Regions from separate parts of the Paenibacillus sp. FSL W8-0187 genome, predicted to be linked through region 4. Evidence: riboswitches for the same ligand, from Rfam matches in the RefSeq annotation. Region 4 holds a riboswitch; each other region holds the start of a gene.
What was found. A riboswitch is a leader RNA that binds a small molecule or an ion and turns the genes downstream of it on or off. The one in region 4 is predicted to bind thiamine pyrophosphate.
Positions count from the first base shown of each region.

Region 1: another riboswitch for thiamine pyrophosphate. It lies ahead of MKY48_RS22320 (YkoF family thiamine/hydroxymethylpyrimidine-binding protein); the one in region 4 lies ahead of tenA (thiaminase II).
Region 2: another riboswitch for thiamine pyrophosphate. It lies ahead of MKY48_RS03210 (ABC transporter substrate-binding protein); the one in region 4 lies ahead of tenA (thiaminase II).
Region 3: another riboswitch for thiamine pyrophosphate. It lies ahead of MKY48_RS28340 (ECF transporter S component); the one in region 4 lies ahead of tenA (thiaminase II).

Region 1 is NZ_CP150206.1:4,967,303-4,973,204, forward strand. Features, by position in the region: gene MKY48_RS22310 (ABC transporter permease) at 1-550, opposite strand, end outside; gene MKY48_RS22315 (nitroreductase family protein) at 1,077-1,679, shown strand; TPP riboswitch at 1,862-1,964, shown strand; gene MKY48_RS22320 (YkoF family thiamine/hydroxymethylpyrimidine-binding protein) at 2,050-2,655, shown strand; gene MKY48_RS22325 (sporulation protein YjcZ) at 2,727-2,825, opposite strand; gene MKY48_RS22330 (nucleotidyltransferase domain-containing protein) at 2,943-3,641, opposite strand; gene MKY48_RS22335 (methyltransferase domain-containing protein) at 3,789-4,511, shown strand; gene MKY48_RS22340 (methyl-accepting chemotaxis protein) at 4,696-5,902, shown strand, end outside.
Region 2 is NZ_CP150206.1:727,719-733,620, forward strand. Features, by position in the region: gene MKY48_RS03185 (aspartyl-phosphate phosphatase Spo0E family protein) at 1-112, shown strand, start outside; gene MKY48_RS03190 (TatD family hydrolase) at 145-960, opposite strand; gene MKY48_RS03195 (ABC transporter ATP-binding protein) at 1,040-1,873, opposite strand; gene MKY48_RS03200 (ABC transporter permease) at 1,928-2,683, opposite strand; gene MKY48_RS03205 (MTH1187 family thiamine-binding protein) at 2,680-2,973, opposite strand; gene MKY48_RS03210 (ABC transporter substrate-binding protein) at 3,065-4,096, opposite strand; TPP riboswitch at 4,211-4,322, opposite strand; gene MKY48_RS03215 (VOC family protein) at 4,494-4,877, opposite strand; gene MKY48_RS03220 (GGDEF domain-containing protein) at 5,114-5,902, shown strand, end outside.
Region 3 is NZ_CP150206.1:6,243,469-6,249,370, forward strand. Features, by position in the region: gene MKY48_RS28330 (energy-coupling factor transporter transmembrane component T) at 1-92, opposite strand, end outside; gene MKY48_RS28335 (ABC transporter ATP-binding protein) at 89-1,708, opposite strand; gene MKY48_RS28340 (ECF transporter S component) at 1,746-2,375, opposite strand; TPP riboswitch at 2,467-2,579, opposite strand; gene asd (archaetidylserine decarboxylase) at 2,743-3,546, shown strand; gene MKY48_RS28350 (SDR family oxidoreductase) at 3,612-4,466, opposite strand; gene MKY48_RS28355 (AraC family transcriptional regulator) at 5,087-5,872, opposite strand.
Region 4 is NZ_CP150206.1:1,401,722-1,407,623, reverse strand. Features, by position in the region: gene thiD (bifunctional hydroxymethylpyrimidine kinase/phosphomethylpyrimidine kinase) at 1-747, opposite strand, end outside; gene thiM (hydroxyethylthiazole kinase) at 744-1,586, opposite strand; gene tenA (thiaminase II) at 1,638-2,324, opposite strand; TPP riboswitch at 2,468-2,571, opposite strand; gene MKY48_RS06135 (iron-siderophore ABC transporter substrate-binding protein) at 3,796-4,818, opposite strand; gene MKY48_RS06130 (iron ABC transporter permease) at 5,016-5,902, shown strand, end outside.

The sequences.
Region 1 (5,902 bases), 3.6 Mb from region 4:
TATAGAGCATTTCATACTGGCCCTTCATGATCATGGAAAAATCACCCTGAAGCCATGCGGACATATTCTGAATAAGATCATATTTGTATGCAAAGAAGGTGGCTATCGAACTGACGATATTACCAAACATCAGCCCTACGAGCGGGATGAAGATCGCATCCTTGAACTTAATCCGATCCAGTATCTTCATGAAGATAAAGGTTCCTGCCAGAGCGAATACAAATGCCACGAGCATTTTGATAAGCGGACCGCTTGTCGTGAAGACGAGCATGGCTACCAAAATCCCCAGTCTGGCAGAGTCCATCGTACCTGCTGTGGTCGGCGATACGAACTTATTGCGGCTGAGCTGCTGCATGATCAATCCGCAGATACTCATGCTGACACCCGCCAATATAAGACTGACAAGCCTAGGAATCCGGCTTACAAGCATAATATGCTGTTGTTGTTCTGTCATCGAGAATAGTTGCAGTGGCGAGATATCTTTAACTCCAATAAATAATGAAATTATCGAGAGTACCACAACGGCTGCAAATAAGTATCTAATCTTCATGGCTCTTCCTTCTATGCGTATGTCTCTAAAATATCCGGGATCTCGCAATTTCCAACGCCATTCTCATTGAGATTGATTATCAATCGCGCTCTGATATGCATTATATCATCCTCATTCTGGCTCGACAAGTGTAATTGAGAATCAAAATCAATTAATTTGTTCATACTTGTATATTTTGTTCATGAATTGTTCATAATATGAAGTTTCGAGAAGACATAGCTAATATCCTCAGGTAGGAAGCACTCCTTTCGTTAAGCCTCCATATAATGAAGCTTCTCAAAAAGCCAAACGGATTCAATTCATATTTAATAGATAAGGGAAATTATATTTAATCAAAAGTCGTTGACAATTACTCTAAGTTATATTAATATACTAACATAAATATTATTCCTAACTAAACGTAAGTTAATATGGAATGATAATTAAAAATATTGCTAAATAAGCAACATGCATATTTGCTTGAAGTAAAGGACATCTTCTTATCAGGCGTATGCAAATTCGATTACACCAGGAGGTTTTTTTTTCAATGTCTAAAGATTTTTCAACTGCACTCAAAAGTCGCCGTTCTTATTATGGGATTAGCAAAGAATCCGTTATCTCGGACGAGCGTATTCAGGAAATCGTAAACGAAGCGGTTAAGTATACCCCGTCTTCTTTCAACTCTCAAAGTGCACGCGTCGTTGTATTGCTTGGCGAACAGCATGATAAACTGTGGAACATCACGGAAGGCATCCTGAAGGAAGTCGTTGGCGATGAAGAAGCATTCAAATCCACTGCCGAAAAAATGGGCGCATTCCGCGCTGGTTACGGTACGGTATTGTTCTTCGAGGACAACAACGTCATTGCCGGGCTGCAACAGAACTTTGCCGCTTATGCCGACAACTTCCCGATTTGGTCCAACCAATCCAACGGCATGCTGCAATTTGTAGTATGGACATCCCTTGAAGCAGAAGGTCTGGGTGCATCCCTGCAGCACTACAACCCGCTGATCGACGAAAAAGTAAAATCCGAATGGAACATCCCGGAAAGCTGGAAGCTGCTTGCTCAAATGCCTTTCGGTAAGCCGGTTGCTGAACCAGGCGAGAAAGAATTTGCACCGCTTGAAGATCGCGTAAAAGTATACAACTAATTAAATAGATGAAAAAAGGCCGCCTTCCTAAGTTTCCGCAACTTGGATAGGCGGTCCTTTTATAATGGACAAAGATTGAAAAACCGATCACTAAGCGATACAATTAGTCAAGTAAGAACCCTCGAACTTCTAAGATAACAGAAGCTCCGGGCAAACTTACGATAACCAACTACATAGGATGTTGGCTGTACTAGGGGTGCCATGTGCTGAGAGACGGCGGTTTGCCGTTAACCCTTAACACCCGATCTAGGTCATACTAGCGTGGGGAAGTGTAGCATTTATGTTTATTTCTTTTCGTAGGCATAACTGCACTTTCTTCACGGGGTGCGGTTTTTTTTGCGTGGACTTATATCATGGGGAGGAAATAACAATGAATGAGCTTGTATGCGGAACCAGTCGGATCGTCGGGTGCCGGTTCTCGGTATTTCCCATGACGGACCGGTTTGTGGAGGTCATCATGGGCGCACTACATTCCGTGGATACGGGGAAGGTATGGATTCAGACAGATGATGTGAGCACCTGTATTCGTGGACGTGCAGAGCATGTCTTTGATGTGACAAGGGCGATATTCGCCTATGCTGCAGCGAGTGGCGTGCATACCGTTTTTAATGGTACTTATTCCATCGGTTGCCCCGGAGATACGGACGCCGATGTATATATGACTGAGGATTCGACTCTCTTAAACAACGACATCGGGGAACATGCCGATATTGAGACTGCTTGCCAATTCGCTCTATACCCCATGGGTACCGATGACTACATGGATGTCATCTACGGTGAAGTTAATCGTACGAAGGCAGCCGGGACATTCGCCGGAAGCGTTCATTACGCCAGCCGATTGGATGGGTCACTGGCCCAGGTGTTTGGATCCCTTGAAGAGGCGTTTTTACATGCGATTCAATCCGACAGCAGCCATTTGGTCATGACTGCGGTTGTGTCCGCACACAGCCCTTCGGTCAAAGCCGCATCGAATTGAGCTTTATTGAGGCAGACAAAAGCCCGGCAAGCGCCGGGCTTCCTGTCACTACTGCCAAGAATCTTGACGGTTTAAACCCAAGCACTCAAGATAATTACGAGCAGGATAAAGAGAACCAAAATAATTCCTACTGAATTGTTCCATCCACCGCCGCCATATACTCCGCTCATGAAGATCCCCTCCTGGATTTAAAGAATGACGTGATGTAATCACACTATTATAGTATTTCCCGTCTCGTGCTAGTGTCACGGCTAATGTACGCCTCTTTTTATATTGGCAAGGAAATTCTATTCCTCATAACCAATGAGAAGCTTGCCTCCGTACGGATGGAGCATTTCCTCGGTGAATGCCATAAGAACTGAAGGATCATCCTGGCGATACATCGCCGTGAGCGCTGCTTCCAATCGTTCTCCCAAGATCGAGTCATAGCGGTTGAACAGACGGAACAGCGTTTTCCCTTCACCCGTCCACTCCCGGTTCACCCTAAGTACAAAATCACAGAGAATCGCCGCTATTTTGTGCACCGTAAACCACTTTTCGGCATCCCTTCGGGGACTCTGCAAATCCAGCAGGTACTCGGTTAGCATATAACGGTATTCGTTAATGTCGGTTAGCATCAAGGGCATGGGTCCGTAATTCAAGTCGCTTCGAGCTTCCGCCTGCACCTCTTCCCCCTCAGGCAGCGCGTGCAGCACCGTCCCTTCTACGACCATCCGCTGCAATGAAGGATTCGCCGCGATCACTCCCTCATCGAAATATTCGCGATAGGAGGATAAAGACAATATAAATATTTCCGCGATCCACCCATGTGCCTCTATCGTCTTCCTGCTGAAATCATGACCATCCCGTTCAATGACTATGATGTCCAAATCGGATTGTTCATTATATTCACCTCTGCTCGCGCTGCCGCCAAGCACAGCAAGCAAACAGTCGGGATAATCGTATTGTATGATGCGTTCCGCTGCCTCTACCGGTTCCATCCTCATGACGTTTCCTCCAGTATGATTCTGATCCTCCCGAAAAAAGGGCTCAAAATATCTAATTCAGCTAAAACCCTAAACGTACCTGAATCATATGGTAAATAAATAAACGATTACCCTCATGTTGATGACAAGGAAGAAGGGATAGATGAGATGAACTATATTCATATGCTCTCCAAATTAGGTATGGGCAGTGCCCACCCGGGAGGATTCGAGGCAACCCTCCGAATGCTGAAGAATTATCCCATTCAACCGGGCAGCCGCATTCTGGAGGTCGGGTGTGGAACGGGCAGAACCGCATGCCATCTTTCGGAGATGGGGTATCAAGTAACGGCCATTGACCTGAACGAAAATATGATCAAAAAAGCCCGTGCAAGAGCCGAAGCGATGGAAATCGACGTGCAGTTCCAACAAGCGGATGTATGCGCATTGCCTTTCGAGGACAACCAATTCGACCTAATCATGGCCGAATCCGTTACCGTATTTACGGATACTACGAAATCACTGCCCGAATATTACCGCGTTCTGGATCATGGAGGCGTCCTACAGGACAGAGAGTTGCTGCTTGATAAACCCATGCCGGAGGCAAAACTTCAGGAACTGCTCGAATTCTTCGGAATTCCTAATCTCATGATGAGGGAAGAATGGGCGGACTCCCTCTTGGCTTGCGGGTTTAAACAGCAAGAAATTCTGGAGTACAACCACTTCAATGACCAGTTAAAGGAAGAGCAAACACGTCATCTGGATACATTTGAACAGCGCGATAAAGGACTCCTGTTCGATGTGGCGCTCTGGGAAACGTTGTTCAAGCATGACCGCATGATCCTGGATAATACCGATTATCTCGCTTCCGCCTTATTCCGGGCTGTAAAATAAAATCACTTCATATCTGTGCATCAAGTGGGGATTCGCATATTTGCTGCGCATCCCCTCTCCCTCCTCAATTTCAGTCCTTTCGACCTAATCCAACACTTTTTGTCAATTCGTTATATCTAGTTTTGCCTGTCGATGCTATAATCATGGTAAATATATCCTATGTTGTTGAGGAGGACTCATTCTTATGGCATGGTTCAACAGACTCCCTATCTCGCGAAAAATTACCGCAGCCTGTTTTCTCATTGCCGCTTTGTTTGCGGTTCCAATGCTGCTTGCATTTATTCTAATGGGTAAAGCAATCATTGGCGTGGTCATCGTCGTGGCACTAACCGGTTTTACTTTTCCTCTTTCTCGTCTTATTGAGAAAACGCTTACCAATTCCTTTGCGGAGATCTCCAGCGTTTCCGCCAAAATCGCCAAAGGCGACTTCACCTTCCAGGTAGAAGAGGTTGGGGGCATGAACGATCTCAGCCGAACGTTCAACAGCATGGTGGACAAGCTTCGAAAAATATTGCAGGAAACCTCGGATATCACCCGCCAGGTCATGTCGTCAAGCTCCAACATCTCGATTAAAAACCAGGAGCTCATTCAAGTGATGAATCAAGTCTCCTTATCTTCCAATGAGCTGGCCGTCGGCGCGAACGAAATATCGGAAGACGTAGCCGAAATGACGCATTCCATCGGTGAGATCGAAGAGAAGGTCAGCAATTATACGCATTCAACCCAGGAAATGAATACCCGTTCGATCGAAACGCTGGGACTGGTTGAGCAAGGAAGGGACTCCGTTGCCAAGCAGTCTGCAGGGATGCAGCGTAATATTGACGCAACAGCCAAGGTCTCGGAATCCATTGATGCGCTGGCTAAGAGCGCCAGGGGAATTACGCAGATCACGGAGACGATCTCGGAACTTGCCGATCAGACCAACTTGTTATCCTTGAACGCATCCATTGAAGCGGCAAGGGCAGGCGAGCATGGCGCTGGCTTTGCCGTTGTCGCCCAAGAGGTGCGTAAATTGGCTGAGGAATCCACATCATCGACTAGAGAAGTATTCAATCTCGTACGGAGCATCGAATCGGACGTCAAACATGCAACTCAGAACATAAAAATTAATGAAGAGGTCGTCAGGCAGCAAACCGAAATGATCCGTGAAGCTGAGCTGGTGTTCATGGAGATTGTAAACAGTGTGCAGTATATTTCGGAACAGATCTCCGCTTTCTCCAAGGAGAGCGAATCCATGCTGGAAAGTGCGAAGAGCATTTCTTCCGCAATTCAGAATATATCGGCGATTACGCAGCAATCCGCCGCAGGCACGGAGCAGGTGTCGGCATCCATGAATGAGGGCATCTCATCGATCCAGAAGATGGCCGAGGAAGCAGAAGCGATGAATAATG
Region 2 (5,902 bases), 670 kb from region 4:
GCAGCGGTATCGTGATTTTAATCATCCTAAAGTCCTCGGTCAATCGATCGTGCTTGATGAGTTGATTAATCAATATAACCGATTTCTTAAAGAAAACAAGCCGATTGCGTAAACAACCGACTTAAAGCTGAATGAAGATTCTTTTTATAGATCGTAAAGTCTCGCGGCGTTCTCATAAAAAATCCTGCGAGCCTCGGATATGGACAGCCCCTGAAGCTCCGCCCATGCCGCAGCCACAGCAGCCGTCATCCGAGGATGGGTCATCTGTCCGGTGAACGGACCTTCGAACGGCCAAGGACCATCGGTTTCGGTCATGACGAGATGATCCGGATACCTACATGCCATATCCCGAATTTCTTCCTCATAGAGGATGTCAGGCGTGAAGGAAATATAGTATCCGTTACCGGCCATCCGCTGCAAGGTGTCACGGGAGCCCTTGAACCAATGGAAATGGGCACGAGTGACGCCGTATTTTTCGAGCAAATCACATGCGATATCCGCATCTTCATATACAGCGTGCAGAATCACCGGTTTATGATGCTTTTTAGCAAATGCTATAAATTGCTCCAATAGATAGGCGTAAGGGCGGTTATCCCAAGGTCGGCCCTTCGATTCAGCCTCCAGCCTGGCGTAATAGGGGAGACCCACCTCTCCTACGGCGACCATCTCATCGGCATGCTCTGCCATCCAATCCAGCAGCTCTTCGGTTTCGTTCGTGGAAGGGAGGTGCTGCTCCGGATGATAACCGAAAGCCGGCCGCACCATCGGTCCGTACTGCCTGGCCAGCTCCAGGTTTCGCTTGCAGGAAGCCAGATGCATGGAGACGGAGATAACGGATTGAACCTCATGATGACGGATATCCGCGAGAATCGCTTGTTGATCGGATAACGAATAGCTGTCCAGATGAATATGAGTGTCCAACAGTGGTAAATTGGCTTCACTTTGCGTGAATGATTTCATCGTTACATAACCTCGCTTGTAAGCTTCCACGAAGCGCTTGGCTAATCATGGATGTATGTATTCCGCTGGCCTTAATCGGTCAGCGCTTATGCTGTTCTTCCCGCATGATGGCGGAAATTTCGGTTTTTAATGCGATGAAGGACGGATCCATCAGGATGTTTTCCCGGCGCGGGCGGGAGAAAGGGACTTCTACCCGTTTCAAGATGGTTCCGGGCCGGGCTGACAGGATATAGATGCTGTCCGAAAGGAGCAGTGCCTCCTCGATATGATGGGTAATCATCAGCACCGAACGGCGCGTATCCTCCCAGATATCGAGCAGCCAGCGCTGCATATCGCTGCGCGTCAGCGCATCCAATGCGCTGAACGGTTCATCCAGGCACATGACTTCCTGGGGACTCATTAGTGCGCGCAGAAAAGCCGCCCGCTGCTGCATTCCGCCTGAAAGGGTGTGCGGATACGCCTTCTCGAAGCCGGTGAGGCCGGCCCGTTCCATCCAGCTGCGGGCATGTTCCCTGGCAGCGGCTTTCGTGGTGCCTCTCAGCTCCTCGGGAAGGAGCACATTGTCCTCCACCGTACGCCAAGGGAACAGGGCTGGCTGTTGAGGCATATAGGCGATGCGGCCTTTTTCCCCGGTCACGTCCTGACCATCCATGAGGACCGAACCCGTATCCGGAGCGGTTAATCCCCCGATGATATGGAAGAGTGTGCTCTTTCCGCTGCCTGAAGGACCGATCAAGGAGACGAATTCCCCGGGTTGTACCTGAAGCGAAAGGCCATCCAGTACATGCACTTCGCTGCGCCGGTCGCGGAAGGTTTTCCGAAGGCTGCGAACCTCGAGGGCAGGTGCTGATGAGACCGACGCAGTGGACGGGTAAGCCCCGTCCTGCACAGGCAGGGATACTTGAGGTGTCATATCGATAAATGGCCTCTTTTCATATAAGATTCGAAATGTCTATTCACAAGGGGCTCAACCTTTTCGATTCCAGCGGATGAGCCGCTTCTCCAGCAGGGTGATCAGCAGCACCATCAGCAGGCTGAGCAAGACGATGACCAGGATGGCAACAAATACCCGATCCGTGCGGTAGCCGGATTTTTGCAGCATCATGTAGTAGCCGATTCCCCGGTCCGAGCCGATCCATTCCCCGATAACCGCCCCCATCACCGAATAGGTGGCCGCAATTCGAATCCCGGAGAAGATGGAGGGAAGGGCATGCGGCAGCTCCAGCTTGGTGAAAATTTGCCACGAGGTAGCCCCCGCCATCTGCATATAATTCATCATGGTGCGGTCGGTACGTGCGAGTCCATCCAGGGCCGCAACAGCGACAGGGAAGAAGCAGACCAGCGTAATCACGATAACCTTGGGCAGCATGCCGAAGCCGAACCAAATCATGAGAAGCGGGGCTAGGGCGATTGTCGGCACATTTTGGCTAAGAATAAGAAGCGGATAAAGGGCGGTTTTGAGAAAAGGCACCATGTGCAGTGCCAGCGAGATGATTAGACCGATTGCCGTACCGATTATAAAGCCGATCAGGGTTAATTGCAGGGTGGCCGCTGTATGCTGGAAGAGACCGGAAGCTCCAGTAACGGCCTCATGCCCGATGGCCGTCGGTGCAGGCAAAATAAAGGGTTCAATGTCGAACACGGATACTGCCGCCTGCCATACCACCAAAAAGAAGAGAACCGCCACAACGGGCGGCCAAACAGAACTCCACCAGCTTCTCATGGACGGTATTTCTCAGTCAGCTTATCCATGCTGATGCCGCTTGGATGATGCGCGATTTTGACCTGGGATATGATGCTGGGACTGCCCGCATTCACCAGCGCCTCGTGCATGCGCTCAACGATCCTGAGCAGCTCGGAGAGCTCTCCTTCCATGGTCGTTTCGAGTGCATGAACCTCGTATTTCACGCCTGATTCCTGAATAACCTTGATCGCTTCATCTACATAAGGGATGCTGTCGGTCCCGTTTGGCGTTCTCGGTATTACTTGAATGCTCAAGAGAGTATTCGCCATATAAACTCATCCTTTCGTGCAAGCTGTATTGTAATGGAAGAGAGGCGGCCTGCTGCAAAGGCCGTCTCTCTTCTTTAATATAGAAATAACCTTATGGCTTCTCCGGTAAAAATTCATTGGTAAATGCGCTGTCAGCGTCAAGCTCCTTCTCCAGCAGCTTGCGCTCAAACATCCAGTCTGCGTACCCCGACCATACTTCGGCTTTCTGTTCGCCCCAGCGGGATGCATCATCCTGATAACGGGGGCTCAGCCATTTCTGGCTGGCGAGAACCAGTTCGGCATCCAGGTCGGGAACAGCCTTCGTCAGCAGGGCTGCCGCATCTTCGGGATGTTGAATCGCATAGTTGTATCCTTTTGAAGTCGCCCGCATGAACGCTTTGACAAGCTCAGGGTCTTCCTGGATCTGCTTCTCGTTCGTTACGATCACCGGTGTGTAATAATCAAGCTGCTTGGAGTAGTCCTTCACATAAATCATGTCAAGCGGCTCATTGCGAAGCTCGGCTTCAATACCCGTCCAAGCATAGAAAATCCAGGCGAAATCAATGTCGCGTTTGACGGCCGTAAAATAATCGGCATCGCCCATATTGACCATATTCACCTTGCTGACATCGGCACCATCGATCTCCATGATGGACTTCATAACCGCTTCCTCCACAGGCGAACCCCAGCCGCCATAGGATTTCCCTTCAAAATCGCCTGCCTTCAAGATGCCTTTATCCTTGGGAGCCGCAAAGCCGGATGTATTATGCTGAATGATCGCTGCGATGGAAACGAGCGGCAATCCTTGGGTTCTGGCCAGCGTTACGCCTTCCTGATAGCTGATGCCAAACGGCACATTTCCGGATGCGACCAGCGTATCCGTTCCGCCTGCTCCCGGCTGGACGATCTGGACATTAAGCCCTTCTTCCTCATAATACCCAAGCTCCTTCGCTGCATACAGGCCGGTGTGATTCGTATTGGCAGACCAATCGAGCATCAGCTGTACGTCACGGAGCTTCCCGGAAGTCTGACTGTCCTCACCTGCGGCGCCTGTCTTCTTGTTCTCTCCGCTTGTACCGCATCCGGACGCAACCATCAGCAGGACGCAAGCGAGAAGCAGCGGAATCCATCTTCCCTTCTTCATCGTTTCTTCTCTCCTTTAAGTTCTCTTTCTATTACCTCGCAACTCCACAAAAAAAACGCCCTGATGATATCAGGACGCATGACGGCGTAAGTGTATACCACGGCAAATAAATAGCTGCCGCAAACATGGGCTTCCTACGCTGGCATTACCCAGATCAGGTGTAAGGGTCAGTATCATATCGGATACACTCTCAGCCGGCCAAATTCCAGCTCCCCCGGTATTTATGAAGTTTCGATCATTACATCCGCTATTATAGTCCTAACACAGCAGACCTGTCTAGTTCGAAGAGGCGCGAACGTGACAGGTCTTTGTTAGAACACTAATGCAATGGGAGAATTAATTGATGCTATGAACCTTTCACAAGGTAAAGTGTTTGAATACGGCTTCTACGCAGAGATTAGCGCTGGAAGAACTCAATCCATTCTCCTTCGGGACCGTGCACGAAGAAATAGCGGTACCCGTTCGGAAGCGTCACGATTTCCTCGTCCAAGTGAGGAACGTCAAGTCCCTGCACACGGGCATATTCCTCTTCAATGTTATCCGTGCTGACTGCAAAATGATGTACCGTTCCTTCCGAAGGCAGCGTGTCGCTGTATCCCTGAATAAGCTCGACTTCCGTCTCGTTGCTGCCGTTAAATCCTAGGAACGCCAGCTGGATGACGCCATTAGTATGGGTCAGGCGGTCCTTCAGCTCAAGTCCGACTACGGATGTATAGAAGGCGATTGTAGCTTCAAGGTCCCGGACAACAATACCAACATGATCCAATCGTTTCTGTGACATGGTTCAACACCCCTTCCGATTCATATAAGATATGACTGAAATATTATCATATAATTCCTATACGTCAAGTGGGTGTTATGTTGTTTGTGCACAGACTAATAAGATGATTTTTCTTTCATTTCCTCATCTTTACTTTTGGGTGGGCAAAAAGTATCATGAGAAATAGATATGTTAATTCAAAAGACCTAACACACTTAAAGTGAACCAGCGTACCTTTTGGCCGAGGAGGAATGCTTATGAGTCCAACTCCAGCAGATCATCTGTGGATTCGACTCGCCATAATATATGCATTCATTCAGATAATGATCGCTCTGTGGATGCCTGATGCTTTATCGCTTCAGCGTGTACTAGTCATTATTTCTCCTGCAGCCGCTTCCGTTTATTTAATGCGGATCCGTCGGCGTTTTGAGGTTCATCTTCGCAGGTTTTGGCTTATTGTGAGTCTCGGATTGATGGGGGAGGCAGTGGCCCGAACCCTCCACGCATGCAATATCTGGTTTGGAAAAGAGAACGCTTTCCTGCCAGTTCTAACCCATTTGTTCTGGGGGCTCGAACTTATCCTGTTCGCAAGTTCTCTCATTTATTTATTCCGGCATGTTCAGGGTTCGTTTCGGGGGCTGCGGTTTATGCTGGATATCCTGATTGTTGGCATAGCGGTCATGACGGTAGGATGGGAATATTTCATCAAGCCTGAGCTTCAGGGTCTGGTCCATGAGGCAGTATGGGGAAACCTTTGGGTGGACATGCTGTATCCACTGTGCGCAATGGTACTTATTTTTTTTACACTGGTGTTGTATTTTAATACCGGACAGTTAAGGAAATGGGCGGCCATCCTGTTATGTCTTGGCGGAAGTACATTTATTGCCGGAGATGTTCTGTACATCTATCTCGTTGATCTTTTGGATATCGAGGTTCGCTCCTACCTGTATCCACTCTATACGTTATCGGTATTTTTCATTAGTTTCGCAGGCGGACAGTCCGCTCCTGAAACCCGTAATCCATCTGTTGGCGAGCGGGAGCCTCGT
Region 3 (5,902 bases), 2.6 Mb from region 4:
GTCATGAAAAACAGCGCACAGATCAGTCCCAGCTTCACCACCGGATTCGCCCGGTGCAGCCAAGTGATCCGCACGGGGTTCCATATATTCATGCGTTCACCCCCGTGAGGCGTTGATCGGCCGCGGCTAAGATACCCCGTGGGTCGGCAGCGCCGTTTACTCTCTTAGCCGCCTGCTCGGATGCAATCCCGCCAGACCAGCGCGGGGAAGGCATGCTCGAAGTCAGCTGTCCCTCCCGGACTTCCCATATATGCGTGGCCACCCGCTGCGCGATCTCCATTTCATGCGTCACCATGAGAATAGCGGTTCCCGCGCGGCGCAGCTGCTCGCACATCTCCAGAATCGCAAACGTATTCCGCGCATCCTGTCCGAAGGTTGGCTCATCCAGGAGCAGGACGGACGGCTGTCTTGCCATGGCCGTAGCCACGCTCAAGCGGCGCTTTTGGCCTGTCGACAGCTGGTACGGATGCCTAGCCTCCATGCCTTTCAGTCCAAAGCGTTCAAGACAGCGGTCGGCCTGCGCCTTCGCTTCCTCCGGCGGCACATGATCCACCAACAGCGAGTAAACCACCTCATCGCCGATGCGCTCCGTCAGGAATTGAAGCTCCGGATTCTGAAACACGAATCCGATTTGGCGCAGCTGCTGCTCTCTCTTCTTTCGCACCTTCCGGCGCTTGCCCTGAATGACCTCTTCCCCGCAAAGCACATAGGTCCCTTCGGCGCGAAGCAGCCCCATCAAACTGAGCAGCAGCGAGCTTTTGCCTGCTCCGTTCGGTCCTACCACCGCAATGAATTGTCCCGGAACCACCTCGGCGGAAGGGAGGGTGATAACAGGTTTATCCCATCTCATTCCCCTAAAATTCGCCAGTTGAATGACAGGTTCCCCATGTTGAGCGTACGGCGGAGCAGCCTCATACAAGAGATTGCCCAGCGCGTCGACCAGAGCAAACAACTCTCTGCCCGCCCGGGTCTGAGCATAATCCTCCCATACGCCGGGATACCAGATTCCATAGGCTTGGAGTTCCTTCTCGTATTCAGCGAATATCGCTGCTGGGGGACCTTCGCCCAGAATCACCCCATCCGGGCTGAACAGCACGACACGATCCACATATTGGGCCATTTCTTCAATCCGGTGTTCCACGATGATCAGCGTACGCCCTTCCGAAACGGCCTTCACCGCGGACCAGATTTGCTCCCTGCCTTCCGGGTCGAGCAGCGCAGACGGCTCGTCAAGGAACAGCACTTCCGGCTCCAGCAGCAGAGCCGATGCCAGCGCAAGTCGTTGCTTCATGCCTTGGGACAAATGCCCGATCGGCATATGGAGCTCCTCAAGATCAAGCCCCACCTCGCGCAGGGCCGCTTGCATTCGATCCTTCATCTCGTCACGAGGGACACTTAGATTTTCCAGTACGAAAGCCAGCTCTTCATCCACGTACGGCATACAGAACTGGGTATCCGGATCTTGAAATACATAACCCCAAGAGCGTGGAATCAGCTGGGCCTCGCATTTCATCGGCACCTCCGTCGCGCGGGGAATCATCCCGCTAAGCACCTGCAGCAGCGTGGATTTGCCACAGCCGCTCGGACCGAGCAGCAGCACCTTCTCCCCGCGGACAGCCGAGAAGGAGAGGTCTTTGAACATCAATCGCTCCTCGCCCGGATACTTCAGACGCAATCCCTCCACATACACGGCCGGTTCCGGAAGCATCTCAGCAGACTGAGCCGGAACCGGGCTAACCGTGGCATTAGACATGGCGCGGATCATCCAGTGCTTCGTAATCCTTCTTCGACGCAGGACGGAGCAGGGATGTCACGCCCGTACGGTCGAGCGCTTTAGCCAACAGGAGCATAAGAAGGCCTGCAATGACGGCGCCGCTAAGTACCCGCATACCGTATTTAGCGAGGAACATCCACGTCTGCAGGTCATCCGTATAGCTGTAATAGAAGTCCATGATCATCGAGCCGATGGCTGCACCGGCACCGGCAATCGCCAGCGTCCACGCCGAGGTGCTCCGATAACGGAACGCCGCGAATACCAATTCAGCCCCCAGTCCTTGAATGAGGCCATACAGCAGTAGGGTCAATCCCCAGCCGCTGCCAAACAGCACTTCTACGTGGGCCGCCGCCACTTCCGCGATAATGGCCACTCCCGGCTTCCGGATCAACAAGTAAGCAAGCGTGGCTGCAGCGAACCACATGCCGTATAACAACTCATCCGCTTCAAAGAACAGCGGTTTTAATAGATTGTAAACCGAACCCCAGAAGTGATAAATGACGCCAAGCACCAGTGATACCAGTACCGTAACCAAAATATCGCTTAACCGCAGTCCTTTTCGGGGCTGAACCCCCAACTTCTCTTGCACAGACGTTCCCATAACAACACATTCCCCTCTCCACCTCTATTTTTGTGTAAACACAACAAAAAACCGTCTGGAAAAACGCGCAGACGGAAAAATAGGCCCTATGTAGGCAGGGTCGGATATTCTCTACGCTGGCATTACCCAGTTCAGATTAACGGTCAACAGCGGATAGCAGCTGCAATCTCAGCCTGATTCACTCAAGCCCCCGTATTCCTATTCGGTTTTATGTTAACTTTAAAATACACATTCACTCCGGAATAAGCAAGAACCTTTTTTCAAAAATGGCTATTTATTGATTTCCATCTCATTCTATGTCAATATCAGAGTGATTGGCTTTTCCACCAACGTTTATTGCTGACACCTATGCACAAAGGAGAATGACATGGCTAAACAATTGCTGCGTCTGATGACTGAGCTGTCTTCCCGCAAGTGGCTGTCCCGAATCATGGGGCATTGTTCCCACAGCCGGCTGAGCCGTCATCTAATACCTGCATTCATACGAATTTATCAAATTCCGGCGCACGAAGCGGAGAAAGAAATCAACGAATACCGCTCACTGAACGAGTTCTTTTCCCGCCGGTTAAAAATAGGCCTACGCGCCATAGATGACACCGCCGACGCCATGGTAAGCCCAGTCGATGCCACAATTTCGGCAATGGGCGTCGTCAACGCCGGTACCATTCTAAGCGTTAAGGGACAGGATTATACCTTGAGCGAGCTGCTCGCGAAATCACCGAGAATGGAAAACTACATCCACGGTTATGCATTTGTATTGTATTTAAGCCCGACCGACTATCATCGCATTCATTCCCCGGTAACCGGTGTTCAGGCGGAAAGCGAGCATTTAAAGGGACGCGTTTACCCCGTGAACGATTTTGCGATGACCCATATCCGGAATGTGCTCAGCCGCAATGAGCGCCTCATTACCTATATTGCGCATGAGTTCGGCGAAGTTGCCGTCGTGAAGGTCGGAGCCATGAACGTAAGCAGCATCCGTTATGCTGACGAGAGTGTGAAGAAATACGAAATCGGCGATGAACTCGCGTACTTTGAATTCGGCTCTACAGTTGTACTTTTGACGGAGAACGGCACGTTTACCCCTCGCGGTGACCTGGAACCCGGCTCCAAGGTGAAGATGGGAGAACTGCTCGGTTTGCTTCACCCGTCCCCAGCCAGAAAAGGGTGATTCCATCTACCTTACCAAACATCGCATGACAAGTTAAGGCTATAAATCATTGGCTGCATGAATGATTAACGCCGGCCCAGCATCCGATAAATGATCCGCTGAAACAGCCGATCCGGCAGTCCGCCCTTGATCCATGCGGTCGCCCGCGTGCCTCGGGGCAGCATATAGCGGAACCTGGGCTTAGCCATGGACGCAATTTTTGCCACAAGCCTGGCTACCTCCTGCGGATCCCCGCTTCCTTTGGCTGTCCGCTCGGAATAGTCCAGCACGCCCTTCAGCAGACCGCTGTAGGGTGATCCTTCCTTCACCGTAAGCTCCCCAAAGCTTTTGTTCCAGATCGGCGTGCCATAGGCACCAGGCTGGATCAGCACGACATCAATGCCAAAGGGCATCACTTCCATGGACAGGCTTTCGCCAAACCCTTCCAGCGCAAATTTGGAGGACGCATAGGGTCCATAACCCGGAAATCCGACCACGCCGCTAATGCTGCTCATGAGAATGATTTTGGATTTTCCAGTTCGCCGGAGCAGCGGCAGCATATGCTGTGTCACCGATACGGTCCCGAAAAAATTCGTCTCCATCTGCTTTCGCCAGCCGCTGAGCGGCACTTCCTCCACCATGCCGCCTACCGCCTCCCCGGCATTGTTAACCAGCACGTCCAAGCGGCCATACCTCTGCTCCAACTCCAAGGCAGCGGCCTTGACTTGTTCCTCGATGCAGATATCCAGCTGGAATACGTGAATACGCTTGGCAACATCGGCTTGTTCGGCTCGGGCCAACAGTTCTGCAGCCGTCTCCGGCCTGCGCAGACCCGCTGCCACGTCATAACCTGCTTTTGCCAGCTCCAAGCTGATGTGCAGTCCGAACCCGCTCGACGCGCCCGTGATCAGCGCAACCTTTCCTGCTCCCGCCGTTACCACCGGATCACCGCTTGTTCGGCCAATGCCACTCTCTCTATCACACCCATCACCCTTCCGTTATTCGAAATGCCTGCCCGGCCATTTTTCTTAAACCCTGCCTTCAACGCTTTATGCTTATCCCTAATATAACAAAATTTCGGAACGTCAGGATCCCTATTCGTATATGCATCTTTTACAATGCAATCAGAGTCCCTATCCACATATGTATCCACTAAATAGCCCCACAAAGTGGAGCCTATGCTTCGATGCTTATTCCAAATACTTTGCGGGGACCCTAAAAACATATCGAAAAAAGGGAGCCATTTAGCTCCCTTTTGCGTTCATCCAGAGAAAAGCGTATATGATAACGGGATTCAACGTCACCCGTATGTAGGCCAGGTCTCATTTAAAACCATACATCCTGATGATCCTGAGTCGTTGTCTTCATGCGGCGCAAGCGATTTCTGAAAATAGCGCAGCCACCACGACTGAAGAAACGTCCACGCACCCGTCTTCTTGGGCTCATTCCTCTCTCCCCCCTTCATAAAATAAAACTGTATCTCGTTTTTTACCCTAAATCGCTTGCTATGAAACCATTAACCCCTCCTACCAATCAGGTAAGTTATGGAAGGGCGAGGGAATCACCGAATCTCGGATGGGCTCTTGCCCGTATACTGCTTAAATTGCCGGCTAAAAAAGAAAATATCCCGGTAACCCAGCGCGTCAGCTACCTCCGTTACGTTCATGCCTTGGTGCAGCAGCAGATGCTGCGCTCGCTCGATCCGCATCTGAATGATGTATGATTGCACCGGCGTGCCGATCAGTTCCTTGAACTTGATCGAGAAGTAACGGGGGGACAACCCCGCTCTAGCGGCCAAATCTTCTACCCGATGGGGAACCCCCGGGTGCTGACGGACATAATTCGCGATTTCATGGATAGCCTCTGACAGCTGATTGCTTGCTTTTTTGACCACCGGCTCAGCAAGATCTGAACGCAGCAGATGAATCATCAGCTGTTTCAGAATAAGCTGCCCCTCCTCCAATGATCCATAGGGCTTGTCCAGATACAAACGCACGTAGCGCGCGAGCAAATATTCAAAATCCATCGTTTCCGTCAGCTTGCGATAGGATGCAGGGATATGCTGCACCGGGTCGGCCACATCAAAATGGATATATGTCAATACGAGCGGTTTCTGCGGATTGTGCGTCGCACTCGTATGATCTCCTGGTCGGAACAGGAAGCAGCTTCCTTTTCCCACAGCAAAGGGCTCGTCATTGAGCTCGACCGTGCCTTCACCGCTCCATACATAGAACAAATCATAATTCTGCATGGGTCTTTCGCGTTTTTGCCATTTCCAGCCTGGCTCACATACGATTTTGGCAAGCGCAGACATGATTATAAAAGAAGACGGCGATGCATTTAGCATCACGTCATAACCCCCTCATCTCATTCAAAA
Region 4 (5,902 bases):
TTCGGCATTACCGAATCTGTCGTCGGTCTTGATACTAGGAGAGCGTCCCTCACTTAACTCCCCGAGAGGGTTGGCAGTTCTCGTTTGGCCATACGTACTTTCGGACTGCGGCAACTCTTCCTGCTGCGTACCCGCCGCTATATCTGCTCCTCTGTCTCTTTGGTGATCCGAACCTTCACCGGCGACGCCCGGCATTCCCTCGTCATGGCCGCCTTTGATCACCACAATCTTGGGCCCCAGATCATGAATACGTCTCGCCGCTTCCTTCCGATCTTCCATCGTGCGGATACGCATCCCCGCCAATACTTCGGCCTCCGGTATATTGGGGGTGACGATCAAGGCCAGCGGCAGCAAGTCTTCTCTTAAAGCCTGCACCGCTTCGCTTTGCAGCAGCTCCGCTCCGCCCTTGGCAATCATCACGGGATCGACAACGACCTTCCCCCAGCCGAATGCCCGAATCCGGTCAGCAACCAGCCGAATGACCTCGGCGTTGAACAGCATGCCCGTCTTCAATGCATCTACTCCGAGGTCTGAGCCAACCGCTTCCATCTGCTCGGCTGCTGCCTCTGGGGGAAGCGGATATACGCCGTGAACCCCCAAGGTATTCTGCACCGTGATCGCGGTAATCGCCGACATGCCGTATACACCGAGTTCCTGGAAGGTTTTCAGATCGGCCTGAATGCCGGCGCCGCCGCCGCTGTCGGACCCGGCAATCGTCAGTGCCCGGGGCACGCGAGTCTTGCTCATCGTGCGCCACCGGCGGCAGCCGTTCCCGCTTCCCGGACAGCGGCATATCCCGCCAACGAGCCTGGATGAAGTTTTGCCAGCTCATCCAAGAAAGCGATCTGGAAGCTTCCCGGTCCTTGGTCCGCCGTGCATTCCGCAGCTCTCGCCGCCGCGGCCCCGTAGAAGGCCAGACCCGCCGTACCCGCAAGCAGCAGGTCTGCTTCCACTGCGGCAAAGGCACCCAGCACCGAGGTCAGCAGGCACCCTGCGCCAGTCACCTTCGTAAGCAGAGCATTCCCTCCGGTAATGATACACACCTCTGTTCCATCGGTAATTACGTCCTCTTCACCGGTAATGGCCACGATCGTGCCTAATTCGCGTGCAGCCCGCACGGCCAGCTCAGCATGATGACTGCCAGTGCTGTTGCCAGCGTCTACGCCCTTAATCTCTCGGGCCTCCCCGACAAGATGAGCGACTTCAGCCGCGTTTCCGCGCACGAGCGAGACCTTCACCTCACTCAGAATCCGCAATGCCGACTCCGTCCGAAAACGGGTCGCTCCCGCACCGACCGGATCCAGCAGAACCGGCACACCGTGCGCATTCGCCGATTGCCCGGCGAGAATCATCGCATCCACCAGCTCGCGGTTCAGCGTGCCGATGTTCAGCACGAGCGCGCCCGCTATGGCGGCCATATCCGCCACTTCCTCCGGCGCGTAAGCCATGACCGGCGACACGCCCAGCGCGTACAAGCCGTTAGCCGTAAAATTCGTAACCACCACGTTTGTCATATTGTGAACGAGGGGGCTCGTCTGCTGTACCTTCGTTAAAAGCGCCGAAACCTCTTTTTCCCATGCATGCATATGAATCGCCTCTCTTATCTATATTGGAATTTATGTGCTTATTATGACTCCTTACAGCACCGCAGCCTCAAGCTGCACCGGCCATTCCTCCTGCTTGTAAGCCATGTCCCAAAACATATACTCCAGCTGGCAGCTCAGCATAAAATGCTCCTTCATCCGTTCCCGCTCGGCGGCCGTCGCATGCTCTGCCCATTCATCGACACGGTTGCAGAACTTGGCTGTCGCGTCTTCCCCACGGTTGCCGTAGAAATAAATCCAGTCATAGAACGGATGGGATGCATCCGGCTTCACTTCATCCAGCAGCTTGCGGCCAATCTCCAGATACGTCCATGGGCAAGGCAGCAATACGGCCATAATCTCGCCCAGACTGCCCTCATGCGCCACCGTCAGCATATGTCGGATATAATGATGCGCGGACGGAGCCAGCGGATAGCCCTGAAGCTCTTCGTAGGTCACCCCGGCGGCTGCGCACAAATTCTGATGCGGGTGCACCTCGCTGTGCAGGATGAATGATATCTGTTCGTTAAAGGTGGCGATCTCTTCCCTGCTGGTCGATTTGGATATGGCGATACCGTAAATCCGCATGTAGGCATTCAAATACTCAAAATCCTGCTTCACATAGTGAATCAGCTGTTCTCGCGCCAGGTTCCCCTCGGCAATGCCTTTTACAAAGGGATGATCGAAGATTGCTTGAAAAATGTCTCCCGCCTGCTGACGGAGCGCTTGCGTGAAACTCATTTTTGTCCCCACCTCCAACATATTGAAGAGCAGGAAGTCCGTAAGATACGACTTTTCAGACAACGCTAAAAAGCCGCCCCCGAAAACTGGAGCGGCTTCGTCAACAAGCCCGGGTGCGCCAAAAAAGGCGCACCAAGACCTCATATACGAAGGCTCCACTTTCCTACGCTAGTACGAACTAGATCAGGTTCAAAGGGTCCAAGATACGCTCTTGTCTCAGCCGCCAACGGCTCCCCTAGTGGACTTCCTATTCTTTTGTCTAATACTGTACATAGGTTTATGGATGCTGTCAAACATTAACTGTTCGTGAACGAAGCCCCACGTTCGAAGCTTTCCCATGAGTGGGGATTAGGATGATGTACGGTGGCGGAGGTCATTCGCAAAAACGCCGGCGGCCGAAACTTGTTACGGGAACACTGACGCTCGGCTGTCATGTATTCCCCAACATAATGAGTACATAAGCGTTGGGTGTCTAGGGGTATGCATGGATGGCTGGGATTATAATCGATGTAGGGGCCGGCGGGAACTCAGAGTAGCTATGGTTTAGAGGTAGATTCCGGGGTAACACAGCGTGTATAGCTGAGGCTGCTGCTGGTATTGGTGCTTACTGCCGGTCTTGTTACTACTGCTGGACTTGGTGCTACTCCTCGAGCGTAACGGACTGAGGATACGTTATTTGGCTGAGTAGGTGTGATTTTTGATAGTTATCGGACACCAGGTACGCTATTCATAGAATATGATAGCAAATGGGCCGGTAATTGTGGTAATAAGGGATCCTGTGTCCGTTAGATTTAAAAATCGAGGGCAATTTGAGAAATAAGGGACCTGGAGTCCGTTGACAGGTGGTCTTATCGCTACTGCTGGTCTAAGTGCTACTATTGATCTTGTTGCTACCTGCTGGCTTGGTGCTACTTGCTGGTCTTGGCTACTACTGATCTTGGTGTTACTGCTGGTATTGGTGCTGCTGCTGGCTCGGTTCTACTACTGGTATTGGTGCTACTGCTGATCTTGGTGCTACTTGCTGGTCTTGGCTACTGATGATCTACTGGACTTCGTGCTACTCCTTGAGCGTAACGGACTGAGGATACGTTATTTGGCTTAATAGGCGTAATTTTTGAGAGTTAACGGACACCAGATACGTTATTCATAGAATATGATGGCAAATAGGCAGTTTATTTTGGTAATAAGGGATCCTGTGTCCGTTAGATTTAAAAATCGGGGTCAAATTGAGAAATAAGGGATCTGGAGTCCGATAACAGTCAGGGGCAGCGGCACGAAGTAGGGGACTTGGTTAAGCTGTGCTGGCGTGCGGTGTGGCATGCCTTATAGCGGCAGTACTGGCGATGCTGTGATGCTAAAAAAGGAGGCGTCCCTCAAGATCTGAGATCTTTTGGGATGCCTCCTTTTTTAGCTTTTTCCTTGCATCATCTGCTATACGATAATACTACCCTGTAGCATTCGTCTTCATTCATTACTGAATGCCGTAAAACTCCTGCAACTGGTCAATCATCAGATTGGCCGCCAGGATGCCGCCTGCTGTATTCCAGATTGCATCATCCACTTTGTGGGCTTGGCCGTTCTTGACGACGTTCAGGTTTTTCCATAATGGATCGTTGATCCATTCCTGCTCGGTTTGGTTGGCGCCGCCATCCCCGGTTTCATAAGTGAAGTAGAAGAGTCTGTCGGCATCTGCCTCAGGCAAACGTTCCTTCGTGATCTCGTCAACGAAATCGTCCTTGGCGTTCTTGGTCATGTCGTTGCGGGCGATGCCGATTTTATCGAAAATGACGCCCGAGAACGTATTGGTATGGTACACGCGCGTCTTGCCAGCCATGAAACGGACCACGGAAACGGTCTCGTCCAGCTTGCTTCCGGCCTTCTCTTTGAAATCCTGAATCCGCTTGTCGTATGCAGCCAATAGCTCTTCGCCTTCGGATACCTTGTTCAGCGCCTTGGCATACAGTTCAAAATTGTTCTGCCACTCGCCGCGAAGATCCTCGGCAAAAACGGTCGGCGCGATCGCCTTCAATTGCTCGTATACTTTCTCCTGACGCATCTTGTTGCCGATAATCAGGTCCGGCTGCAGGCCCGCGATCAGTTCGATGTTCGGCTGGCTCTCTTCCCCGACAACGGTAACGCCTTCCATCTGGTCTTTAATATGTGGATACCATGGGTCACCTGTCCAGGATCTAACAGCGCCTACTGGCTTCACGCCCAATGCGAGAAGCGCCTCGGTTCCTTCGTTCGTGAGAACCACCACTTTTTGAGGGGTTCCCTTGATTGTTTCCGTACCCATCGCATGTGTAACTTCATAGGATTCGCTTGCTGCGCTACCATTGTTACCACTTGCATTATTCGTCGTGTCGCCGCCAGTATTGTTTGTATTTTCTTTCGCTGGGCTTGCTCCACAACCGGCAAGAATCACGATCATAATGAGAGCCAGCAAGCTAAACTTGAGGCCTCTCGTTGGTTTATTTGCCATTCCTTTTCCCATTCCTATCTAAATCCCCCTTGTGTCATATCCTTCTACTTGAAAATCATTATCAATCACTGATTCAAAACTATAAAGGGTTTCCTGAAAAATATCAAGATATTTATGAGAATGATTATCAAGCTCATTGACAGATCGGGTCCCTTCACCTAAAATTCATATGAACTTAATTATTCATGGACTTAAGAAAGTGAGCATATATGCGCGTATTCGGACTATTCATATCGCTATTGGCGCTGGCTGCTGCCGTCATGGGCAGCATCGCATTCGGAGTAACAAACGTACCTCTTCATCAGGTATTGGAATCGTTCACTCACTTCAACGGGAGCAACGAGCATCTGATCATTCTCACAGCAAGACTGCCCCGGGCGCTCATTGCACTTGCTGTAGGAGCAAGCCTAGCTGTTGCGGGTGCCCTCATGCAGGTCATCACGCGCAATCCGATTGCATCACCCAGCACGCTGGGCGTGAACTCCGGTGCAGCCTTCTTCATTATTATGTCAGCGGGTTGGCTGGGTATAAGCGGACTCCAATCTCTTACCTGGGTCGCGCTGATCGGAGCCGCGGTAAGCGGCGGTATCGTGTTTTTCCTAGGCAGCATCGGCAGGGACGGCATGACGCCAGTAAAAATCACCCTCGCGGGTGCCTCCATAGCCGCCTTCTTCCATTCCTTAACGCAGGGATTCATGCTCTCTGACGGCAAAATGTTCGATCAGGTGCTGGTATGGCTTGTCGGCTCGGTAGCCGGACGCGATTTGAACCAACTTGCAGCCGTGTGGCCGTACATGACCGTTGGCATGCTGGTTGCACTCCTGCTGGGCCGCCATCTGAACGCCCTCTCCATGGGTGATGACATCGCCCAGAGCCTCGGGCAAAAAACAGCCCTCATCAAGTTGTTAGCGGCAGCGGCTGTTATTTTGCTGGCCGGAGGTTCTGTTGCCGCTGCGGGCCCCATCGCATTCGTCGGGATTATCATCCCGCATATCGTTCGGCATTTAATAGGAAATGATTATCGCTGGATTCTGCCTTACAGCGCGGTGCTCGGTGCACTTCTGCTGGTGACGGCCGATCTCGGCTCCCGATATAT